2 regions of the Sinorhizobium garamanticum genome follow, and region 2 is predicted to be linked to the other one. Evidence: riboswitches for the same ligand, from Rfam matches in the RefSeq annotation. Region 2 holds a riboswitch; the other holds the start of a gene.
The links. A riboswitch is a leader RNA that binds a small molecule or an ion and turns the genes downstream of it on or off. The one in region 2 is predicted to bind S-adenosylmethionine.
Positions count from the first base shown of each region.

Region 1 (5,227 bases), 780 kb from region 2:
GACTCAGAGCACGCGTCATTATGATCCGACACTTGGAGCCGCGGCCTTAGAACACGCGGATTCGGTTTGGTTTTCCAAAGATTATCGAGATGTTGCCCGACTGGCTACAGGAAGCTCGACGAGACGAACAGCGCCACCCCGGAGTCCCCACCATATCGTGCAGACATGAGAAAAAGTGGAGCGGGTGATCGGGATCGAACCGACGACATCAAGCTTGGGAAGCTGGCGTTCTACCACTGAACTACACCCGCGTCAGAAGCGGAAATTTCCTCAACGGCCGCGATCTGTCAAGCACCTACAGCGTCGTGCGTTCTATTAGACGCACAAAAGGTCGCTGTAGCACTATGAATTGCTGCATGTTTTCCTGGGATCGGGTCCGATTTAAGGAAACATGCAGCAGGATCACTCTGCACGAAAATGCTTGGAAAGCTTAAGGCCTTGCGCCTGATAGTTCGAGCCAAGGTCGAGGCCGTAGAGACCGTCCGGCCGCTCCATCATGTGCTCGTAGATGAGGCGGCCGACGATCTGCCCGTGCTCCAGGATGAACGGCACTTCGTGGCTGCGGACCTCCAGCACCGCCCGGCTGCCGCTGCCGCCGGCCGACGCGTGCCCGAAACCCGGATCGAAGAAGCCGGCATAGTGAACGCGGAACTCGCCGACCAGAGGATCGAAGGGCGTCATTTCGGCGGCGTAGAGCGGTGGAACATGGACGGCCTCGCGCGAGACGAGGATATAGAACTCGTCCGGATCGAGGATCAGATCATCGCGGCCACGGCTGTAAAGCGGCTCCCAGAAGTCGAAGACCGGGTGCTCCGCCTTCTTGTCGACATCGACCACCGAGGTGTGGTGCTTGCCGCGGTAGCCGATCAGGCCGTCCGGGCCGGTGCCCTTCAAATCGATCGACAGCGCAATGCCGCCGCCGGTGACGTTGGGCCGCTCGCTTGCGACAAGCACATCGCTTTCGTGCAGCGCCAGCAACTCCTGTTCGGAGAGCACGGAATGCCCGATGCGGAAGCGGATTTGCGACAGGCGGGAGCCGCGCCTGACGACGATCGGAAACGTGCGCGGGCTGATTTCCAGATAGAGCGGGCCGCTGTAGCCGGCAGGGATCTTGTCGAATTCCTGCGCCCTGTCGGTGATGACGCGCGTGAAGATATCGAGGCGGCCGGTCGAGCTCTTCGGATTAGCCGAGGCCGACATGTTCTCCGGCAGGGCGAGGCTCTCCATCAGCGGGACGATATAGACGCAGCCGGTTTCCAACACCGCGCCGTCTGTGAGATCGATGACATGCAACTTCAGGCGGTCGAGTTTGTCGGCAACGAGATGGGCCGGACCGGGCATGAAGCTCGCCCGGACGCGAAACGCTTTGGCGCTGAGGCGCAGATCGAGGCTCGCCGGCTGGATCTGGTCCTCATCCAGCGGTCTCTCGCTTTTTAAGCGCCCCGAGGCAAACAGCGCGGCAATTGCGCGGTCGGCCAAAATCCCTGTCTCGCGAGACATACCGTTCCTCATTCCAGTTGCCAGACAAAACCAAACTCCGGGAATTGACGCAAGCACGCCCAGGCAGTATTGGAGCTTTATCCCGTGGTGATTTGGCCGGTCGGCTTGCAGCCACGTTAAACAAGTAGCTAAAAAGGCCGGGTGTCAAACCGGCCCGTTTTCGCGGCCGGTTTTTTTGTTGTGAAAGTGATTGTCGCATGAGCAAGACTTGGCGCCCGGCAACCCAACTCGTCCACGGTGGAACTCTCCGCTCTCAGTACGGCGAAACCTCCGAAGCGATCTTTCTGACACAGGGTTTCGTCTACGAAACGTCCGAAGCGGCGGAAGCCCGCTTCAAGGGCGAGACCGACGGCTTCATCTATGCGCGCTACGGCAGTCCGACCAACGACATGTTCGAAAAGCGCATGTGCATGCTCGAAGGGGCAGAAGACGCCCGCGCCACCGCGTCCGGCATGGCGGCCGTTGCCTCGGCGATCCTTTGCCAGGTGAAGGCCGGCGACCACATCGTCGCCGCCCGTGCACTTTTTGGTTCCTGCCGCTGGGTCGTGGAGACCCTCGCGCCCAAATACGGTGTCGAATGCACGCTCGTCGATGGTCGCGATCTCGCAAACTGGGAGAAGGCGGTTCGCCCGAACACCAAGGTCTTCTTCCTGGAGAGCCCCACCAACCCGACGCTCGAAGTGATCGACATCGCCGGCGTTGCGAAGCTCGCCGAGCAAATCGGCGCCAAGCTGGTCGTCGACAACGTGTTTGCAACCCCCCTCTTCCAGAAGCCGCTGGAACTCGGCGCCCATGTCGTCGTCTACTCCGCCACCAAGCACATTGACGGCCAGGGCCGCTGCCTCGGCGGCGTCGTGCTTTCCAGCAAGGAATGGATCGACGAAAACCTGCACGACTATTTCCGCCATACCGGCCCGGCCATGTCGCCGTTCAATGCCTGGACATTGCTCAAGGGCATCGAGACGCTTCCTCTGCGCGTGAAGCAGCAGACCGACAGCGCCCGCCGCATCGCCGACTTCCTGGCCGAGCAGCCGCAGGTCGACCGCGTCATCTATCCCGGCCGCAAGGACCATCCGCAGGCGGATATCATCGCGAAGCAGATGAGCGGCGGTTCGACGCTGGTGGCGTTCGAACTGAAGGGCGGCAAGGAGGCGGCCTTCGCGCTTCAGAACGCATTGGAAATCGTCCGGATCTCCAACAATCTCGGCGATTCCAAGAGCCTGATCACCCATCCGGCGACCACAACGCACAAGAACCTAACGGAGGAAGCGCGTGCCGAACTCGGCATTTCCGCCGGCACCGTGCGCTTCTCCGCCGGCATCGAGGACAGCGAGGATCTCATCGAGGATTTCGCCCGCGCGCTGAGAAACGTGAAGGCCTAACGACAGCGGGCCACTGTTTTGTTAATGCCGCTCGTGCATGCACGGGCGGTTTTTTATTGCGGATCGAGGAAGCTGAGGCGAGCAAGAACGATCCGCGATACGGCCGTGTAAAGGCAGACGACCGCAAACACCGCCGCGACAGGCGGGAACCACCCGGGAAACAGGCAGAAGGCCAGGAAAACAACGATCGTCTCGGTCGCTTCGGCGAGTCCTGTCGTGAAATAAAGCGACTTTGCGCCGCGCACGCTGGTCGTCATGGCGCGCTTCTCAGCGATTATGGCATAGGCGAGAAAGCTCGATCCGTTGACGTAAAAGGAGAAAAGCAGAAGCGCGCCGGCAAGACCGTTTGCGGCTGGATCCGCAATGATGAATCCGAGCGGGATTGCGCCATAGAAGGCAAAATCGAGGACGATATCGAGAAACCCGCCGAAATCCGTGCCGCGACTGGCGCGCGCCACGGCGCCGTCGAGGCCATCGCACAGGCGGCTGAACAGGATCATGACGGCGCCGGCGAGATAGAACCGGTATGCGATGAGGCCGGCGGCCGCCAGTCCGAGGCCGAGACCGAAGATCGTGATGGTGTCGGCCTTTACGCCGCGCTTGACCAGAGCGACGCCCAGCCGGTCAAGAAGCGGATCAAGCCGCCTGCGCACCGCACCGTCGAGCATGGATCTCGGCTCCGTCTAATTTGAATGGGACTCATGCAATCTTGCTGTTATTCTTGCCGAAACCATATTGCAGTAGAATACCCGAATAGATTTGGCATAGGGTGTTGCACATGTATCGTGCCCTGACTCGCGACATCGAGGTCACGGTTGAGCCGTACTATCTGGAAGAACAGTCCGATCCAGACGACAGCCGTTATGTCTGGGGCTATCGCATTGTGATATCGAACCATTCCGACATCACGGTTCGCCTGATGACCCGTTACTGGCACATTACCGACGAGAACGGCCAGGTGGACGAAGTGAGTGGCCCCGGCGTGATCGGCGAGCAGCCTTTGCTCAATCCCGGCGACACTTACGAATATTCCTCCGGTTGCCCGCTGGATACACCGTCGGGCGTTATGTTCGGCCACTACAGCATGGAGGCCGAGGACGGGGAGACCTTCAATGTGGCGATCCCCGCCTTCTCGCTTGATTCACCCGGGCTGGTCCGCACCCTGAACTGAGGGGTGCGGCGCCGCAGGAGTATCAGTCGAGGCGCCTCACTGGGAGCGCACCTCGCTGGCCTCGAAACGATAGGTGGTTGAGCAAAACTCGCACGTCACCTTGATCACGCCGTCCTCGATGCTGCTCTCTATATCCTCGCGGTCGAGCCCGGCCAATACCGCCCGGATCTTCTCGCGCGAACAGCTGCAGCGATCAAAGACCGCTTGCGGCTGATAGACGCGGACGCCGCGTTCGTGGAACAGCCGATAGAGCAGCCTTTCCGTCCCGACGGTCGGGTCGGTCAGTTCGTCGGTATCGATCGTTTCGACCATCACCTTGGCTTCCGACCACAGATCGTCCTCTTCGAAGAGGTAGAGAGCCTCCCCTTCGTCGCCATCGCCGCCCGGAAGGTCCGGCTGGCGCATGCGTTCAGCGGCGTCCGGCAGGAACTGGGCAACCATGCCGCCGGCGCGCCAGCGGTGCCGGGGCTTGCCGTCTTCGTCGCGATCGAGAAGCTCCGCGACACCAAGGCGCACCTTGGTCGGAATCTGCTCCGACTGGCGGAAATAGGCGCCAGCGATTTCCTCGAGCGTTGCACCGTCGAGTTCGACGATACCCTGGTAGCGCTGCATGTGAGCGCCCTGGTCGATTGTGAAGGCAAGAACCCCCTTGCCGAGGAGCTCATGGGGCTGTGTGCGCCCACCCTCTTCGGCGGCAGCCAGCGCCTCCTCGCTATAACGGGCATAGGCGCGGACCCGATCCGGCGTCGAAAAATCCGCGACGACAAGATCGACCGCACCATCGCCCTGCGTCTGAACGATCAGCTTGCCCTCGAACTTCAGCGACGTGCCGAGCAGTACCGTCAGCACCACTGTCTCAGCGACCAGACGAGCCACCGGCAGCGGATAATTATGCCGCTCCAAGATGGCATCGAGCATCGGTCCCAGCTGCACGGCACGCCCGCGCACATCGAGCCCCTCGACGTGGAAAGGCACGACATGGTCGTCACCGGCAAAATCGAACTCGCCAAGCCCCCGCACTGTTTCTGTCATGTCTTGCTCCTTGCATCGCGGGTGAAGCGGCATGGAGACATCGATATTCCCCGGCGCAGCCTGCCCGTCATTTCATTTGACCCTGTCGCGAACGAACTTGTCCAGAAGGTTATGCATTCCGTCAGGCGCGGCATGCGCCCGC
Region 1 is NZ_CP120373.1:722,102-727,328, forward strand. It holds gene PZN02_RS03475 (transporter substrate-binding domain-containing protein) at 1-19, opposite strand, end outside; tRNA gene PZN02_RS03480 (tRNA-Gly) at 177-251, opposite strand; gene PZN02_RS03485 (2'-deoxycytidine 5'-triphosphate deaminase) at 403-1,500, opposite strand; SAM riboswitch at 1,575-1,653, shown strand; gene PZN02_RS03490 (O-succinylhomoserine sulfhydrylase) at 1,698-2,882, shown strand; gene PZN02_RS03495 (CDP-alcohol phosphatidyltransferase family protein) at 2,936-3,550, opposite strand; gene apaG (Co2+/Mg2+ efflux protein ApaG) at 3,661-4,053, shown strand; gene PZN02_RS03505 (Hsp33 family molecular chaperone) at 4,090-5,085, opposite strand.
Region 1: it holds a riboswitch for S-adenosylmethionine, as region 2 does, so the genes downstream of both, PZN02_RS03490 (O-succinylhomoserine sulfhydrylase) here and metA (homoserine O-acetyltransferase MetA) in region 2, are expected to answer to the same signal.

Region 2 (5,227 bases):
ATAATGGTCGGCGGCGATCATGATGTCATGGCCGAACACGTCATCGCTGCCATCGAGATTGAAGTAGCTGTGCTGGCAGACATTGGCGAGCGTCGGCGCGTCGGTTTCCGATTCGTAAGTGACGTTCAGCACGCCGCCGAGTTTCAGCGTGTAGGTGCAGGTGACCGTGCAATTGCCGGGATAGCCGGCCCGTCCGTCGGGATCGGTGATCCTGAGCGTCACGCGATCCTCTGCCAGGTCGACGATCGTCCAGTTCCGCTTGGCGATATTGTCGCTGCCGCCGTGAAGATGGGTCACGCCCTTTTCGTTGAGGTCGAGTTGATAAGCATTGCCGTCGAGCGTGAAGCGTCCGCCGCCGATGCGGTTGGCGTTGCGGCCGGGGGTGGCGCCGAAATAGGACGAATGCGCAGGATAGCTGTCGAAATCCTCGAAACCCAGAACCAAAGGCGGCTGATGCCCTTCGAGCCGCAGATCCTGGATGACCGCCCCCCAGGTGATCACCTTCGCCGTGAGCCCGCCGCCCCTGAGCGTCACGCGGTGAACCGGTTCACCGGAAGGCAGGCGACCGAAGATTTCCATGTCCGCGCTCATCTTGTCTCCCCTCTCGTGGCACCATCGGAGTGCCGGTGCCACGTCAAGCTTCAGAATCGGCGACAACCTGCGGCATTTCCGGTGGCGCGGCAACCGGAAAGTCATACTTTTCCTCCGTGGTCTGCAGCGGGCCCGAGGGCCCTTCATCCGCCTGCCGGCACCTTCTCCCCGCCTGCGGGAGAAGGTTAGGGGAGGGGGCGACCACCGCCTCTGAAAGAGTGAGGGGCAACCACTCACGTTTGGGCGACATGCATTGGGGCGAATTCAACGCGACAATTCCTTCGTCGCAGCTTGCAGGCCGGCGAGCGTCAGCGGGAACATCCGGCCGCCAAAGAGTGCGCGAATCATGCCGATCGACTGGGTATGGCGCCAATTCTCCTCGGGAACCGGATTGAGCCAGATCGAGCGCGGGAAATGCGCCGTAATGCGCGTGAGCCAGAGTGCGCCGGCCTCGTCGTTCCAGTGTTCGACCGACCCGCCCGGATGGCTGATCTCATAAGGGCTCATCGAGGCATCGCCGACGAAGATGGCGCGATAGTCGCCGCCGAAGGTGCGCAAGAGTTCGGCCGTGCAGGTCAGATCGACGCGCCGGCGGCAATTGTCCTTCCACAGGCCCTCATAGACGCAATTGTGGAAGTAGAAATAATCCATGTGCCGGAATTCGCTGCGCACAGCCGAGAAGAGTTCTTCCACGACACGGATATGGTCGTCCATCGATCCGCCGACGTCGAAAAACATCAAGAGTTTGACCGCGTTGCGCCGCTCCGGCCGCGTCACGACGTCGAGATAGCCATGCTCGGCGGTGGAGCGGATCGTGCCGGATAGGTCGAGCTCCTCGGCGGCACCCTCACGCACCCAGCGCCTGAGCCGCTTCAGCGCCACCTTGATGTTGCGTGTCCCGAGCTCGACCGTGTCGTCATAGTCTCTGAATTCGCGCCGGTCCCAAACCTTGACCGCGCGCCGGTGACGCGAGCCCTCTTGGCCGATCCTCACCCCTTCCGGATTGTAGCCATAGGCGCCGAAGGGCGAGGTGCCGGCCGTGCCGATCCATTTCGAGCCGCCCTGGTGGCGGCCCGTCTGCTCGGCAAGCCGCTCACGCAGCGTTTCCATCAGCTTGTCGAAGCCACCAAGCGCCTCGACGAGCTTCTTCTCCTCTTCGGTTAGGTATTTCTCGGCGAGTTTTTTCAGCCACTCCTCGGGAATGGTTGCTTCACCAAAAGCCTCCGATGGGGAAACCGCTTCCAGCCCGGCAAAACAATGCCGGAACACCCTGTCGAACCGGTCGATGTGTCGCTCGTCCTTCACCAGCGCCGCACGGGCGAGGAAATAGAAGGCCTCGACGTCGAACGTGGCGATCCCTGTCTCCATTCCCTCGATCAGCGACAGAAATTCCCGGAGCGTCACCGGGATCTTCGCAGCCTTCAATTCGAGGAAGAAGGGGATGAACATCGAGGCTCAATGGTCTCCCGTGCCAATCTTTTCGAGTTCATAGGGTGTCGTCTGGTATATTTCGTTGATCCAGTTGCCGAAGAACAGATGCGCATGGCTGCGCCAGCGGTTTTGCGGCGGCAGGTCGGCGTCATTGTGCGGGAAATAGTCGTGCGGCAGCTTGATCGGCACGCCGGCATCGACGTCGCGGAAATACTCGTCGGATAACGACGTCGAATCATATTCCACGTGGTTGAACATGTAGAGCCGGTTGCCCTTCTTCTCGTGCACTAGGCAGACGCCCATTTCCTTCGATTCCATCAGGATCTCGAGCCCCGGCACCCGGTCGATGTCGGCGCGGCGCACCTCCGTCCAGCGTGAAACCGGAACGGCAAAATCGTCGGAAAAGCCGTTCAGATAGACAGAGGACGGCTTTAGATTCTGGTGACGGTAGACGCCGAAGGCCTTTTCCTTGAGCGAATATTTCGGCACGCCGTGGAAATGGTAGATCGCCGCCATCGCGCCCCAGCAGACGTTCATCGTCGAATGCACATTCGTCGCCGTCCAGTCGAAGATGCGCTGCAGTTCCTTCCAGTAGGTAACGTCCTCGTATTCGAGCGTCTCGACCGGCGCGCCGGTGATGATGAAGCCGTCGAACTTGCGGCCCTTCACCTCCTCCCAGGTCTCGTAGAAGGCAAGCAGGTGATCCTCGGACGTGTTCTTCGGCCGGTGGCCGTTGACGCGGACCAGCGTCAGTTCGACCTGCAGCGGCGTTGCGCCGATCAGCCGCGCCATCTGGAGCTCGGTCTTGATCTTGTTCGGCATGAGGTTCAGTAGCCCGATCTGAAGCGGGCGGATGTCCTGACGGATCGCCACGGTCTCGGTCATCACCCGCACGCCCTCATTGACGAGGGTTTCGAAGGCGGGCAGCGTATCGGGAATCTTGATGGGCATGGGGTCCACTCGATCAATACAAAAAAACCGGCGGCGAGATGATCGCGACCGGTCCTTGGAAATCCATTTTTCCTCGGCCCTTTAGCGATTTCTTTAACGTGGCTGCAAGCCGGCCGGCCAAATCACCACGGATCGTTTGATAGCGCGCTGCGTGGCACGCGGTCAATGAAAAACGTTTTTCGCGGAGTCTCGGCCGTCGCGGCGCGCCATGAAGGCGAGGCGCTCGAAGAGATGCACATCCTGCTCGTTCTTCAACAGCGCTCCGTGCAGCTTCGGCAGCATCGATTTCGGGTCGGCGCGGAGATCCGCCGGATCGATCTCGTCGGCGACCAGCAGCCTGATCCAGTCGAGCGCCTCGGAGGTCGAGGGTTTTTTCTTCAGCCCCGGCACCTCGCGGATGCCGTAGAAGGCGGTGAGCGCCGCCGAAAGCAGCGTCCTGCGGATGCCCGGATAGTGCACTTCGACGATGCGGGCGAGCGTCTCGGCATCGGGGAAACGGATATAATGGAAGAAGCAACGGCGCAGAAAGGCGTCCGGCAGTTCCTTCTCGTTGTTGGAGGTGATGATGACGATCGGCCGGTGCCGCGCTTGGATCGTTTCGCCGGTCTCGTAGACGTGGAACTCCATCCGGTCGAGTTCCTGCAGAAGGTCGTTCGGGAACTCGATGTCCGCCTTGTCGATCTCGTCGATCAGGAGCACGGTTTTCTGCGGCGCCTCGAAGGCCTGCCAGAGCTTGCCCTTGCGAATGTAGTTCTTCACGTCATTGACGCGCTGATCGCCAAGCTGGCTGTCGCGCAGCCGCGAGACGGCGTCATATTCGTAAAGACCCTGCTGTGCCTTGGTCGTCGACTTGACGTTCCACTCGATGAGCTCCAGACCGAGGGCGGCAGCGATCTGGCGTGCAAGCTCGGTCTTGCCGGTGCCAGGCTCGCCCTTGACGAGAAGCGGGCGCTCCAGCCGGATTGCCGCGTTGACGGCGATCATCAGGTCCTTGTCGGCGATATAGTCGGCCGTGCCTTCGAACTGCATGGGCTTCTCTTCGATCTCTGCAGCGCCGCACGTCTTATCAGACGCGCAAAGGTCTCACTTTGGTTTGCTTCATGTTTTCGTCCTTAAATCGGCAACGATTTAAGGAAACATGCAGCAGGCTGAGTTGGAGAGGACAGGCGTCACCCGCGAAATGCCGTAACCTCGATCTCGATCAGCATTTCCGGGCGGATAAGATCGCAGACGATCATTGTCGCCGCCGGGCGGATGTCGCCGAACATCGCGCCGAAGATCGGAAAGACCCGGTCGGCAAAGCTGGCGTCGGTGACGTAGTAATGGTTGCGCACGACGTCCGAAAGCGAGAAGCCGGCCTCCTTCAAGGCACCCTCGATCGTCCTCAGGCAATTGCGCGCCTGGTCCTCCACAGTCTCTGGCATGGTCATCGTGGCATAGTCATAACCGGTCGTGCCGGAGACGAAGCACCAGTCCCCTTTAACGACGGCACGCGAATAGCCTGCCGTCTTCTCGAAAGGGGAACCGGAAGAGATGAGCTTGCGCATCATGGGCGCTGGCGCTCAGGCCCAGGGGCGCGATACGGCGTTTTTCTGCTCGAAGCTGTCGATGGCGCTCGCCTTCTCCAGCGTTAGGCCGATATCGTCGAGACCGTTCAGAAGGCAATGGCGCTTGAAGGCATCGACCTCGAACTTGACCGAGCCGCCGTCCGGACCGGTGATTTCCTGTGCTTCCAGATCGATCGAAAGCACGGCGTTCGAACCGCGGTTGGCGTCGTCCATCAGCTTGTCGAGGTTGGCCTGGCTGACGACGATCGGCAGAATGCCGTTCTTGAAACAGTTGTTGTAGAAGATGTCGGCGAACGAGGTCGAAATAACGCAGCGGATGCCGAAATCGAGGAGCGCCCAGGGCGCATGCTCTCGCGAGGAGCCGCAGCCGAAATTGTCGCCGGCAACGAGAATCTTGGCGTTCTGATAGGCCGGCTTGTTGAGCACGAAATCCGGATTCGGCGTGCCGTCCTCGTTATAACGGGCTTCGGCGAAAAGTCCCTTGCCAAGGCCGGTGCGCTTGATCGTCTTCAGGTAGTCCTTCGGAATGATCATGTCCGTGTCGATGTTGACGACGGGCAACGGTGCAGCGACACCGGTGAGCTTGACGAACTTTTCCATGACTTTGGCCTTCGATTTCAGCGGAAACGTTGGGAGAGCGTTTAGATCAGTTTCGCGCCGAAATGAAGGAAAATCTGCGCTTCGAA
Region 2 is NZ_CP120373.1:1,500,223-1,505,449, reverse strand. It holds gene PZN02_RS07020 (aldose epimerase family protein) at 1-591, opposite strand, end outside; gene PZN02_RS07015 (vWA domain-containing protein) at 856-2,040, opposite strand; gene metA (homoserine O-acetyltransferase MetA) at 2,047-2,973, opposite strand; SAM riboswitch at 3,035-3,112, opposite strand; gene PZN02_RS07005 (AAA family ATPase) at 3,136-4,002, opposite strand; gene PZN02_RS07000 (RidA family protein) at 4,143-4,523, opposite strand; gene leuD (3-isopropylmalate dehydratase small subunit) at 4,536-5,141, opposite strand.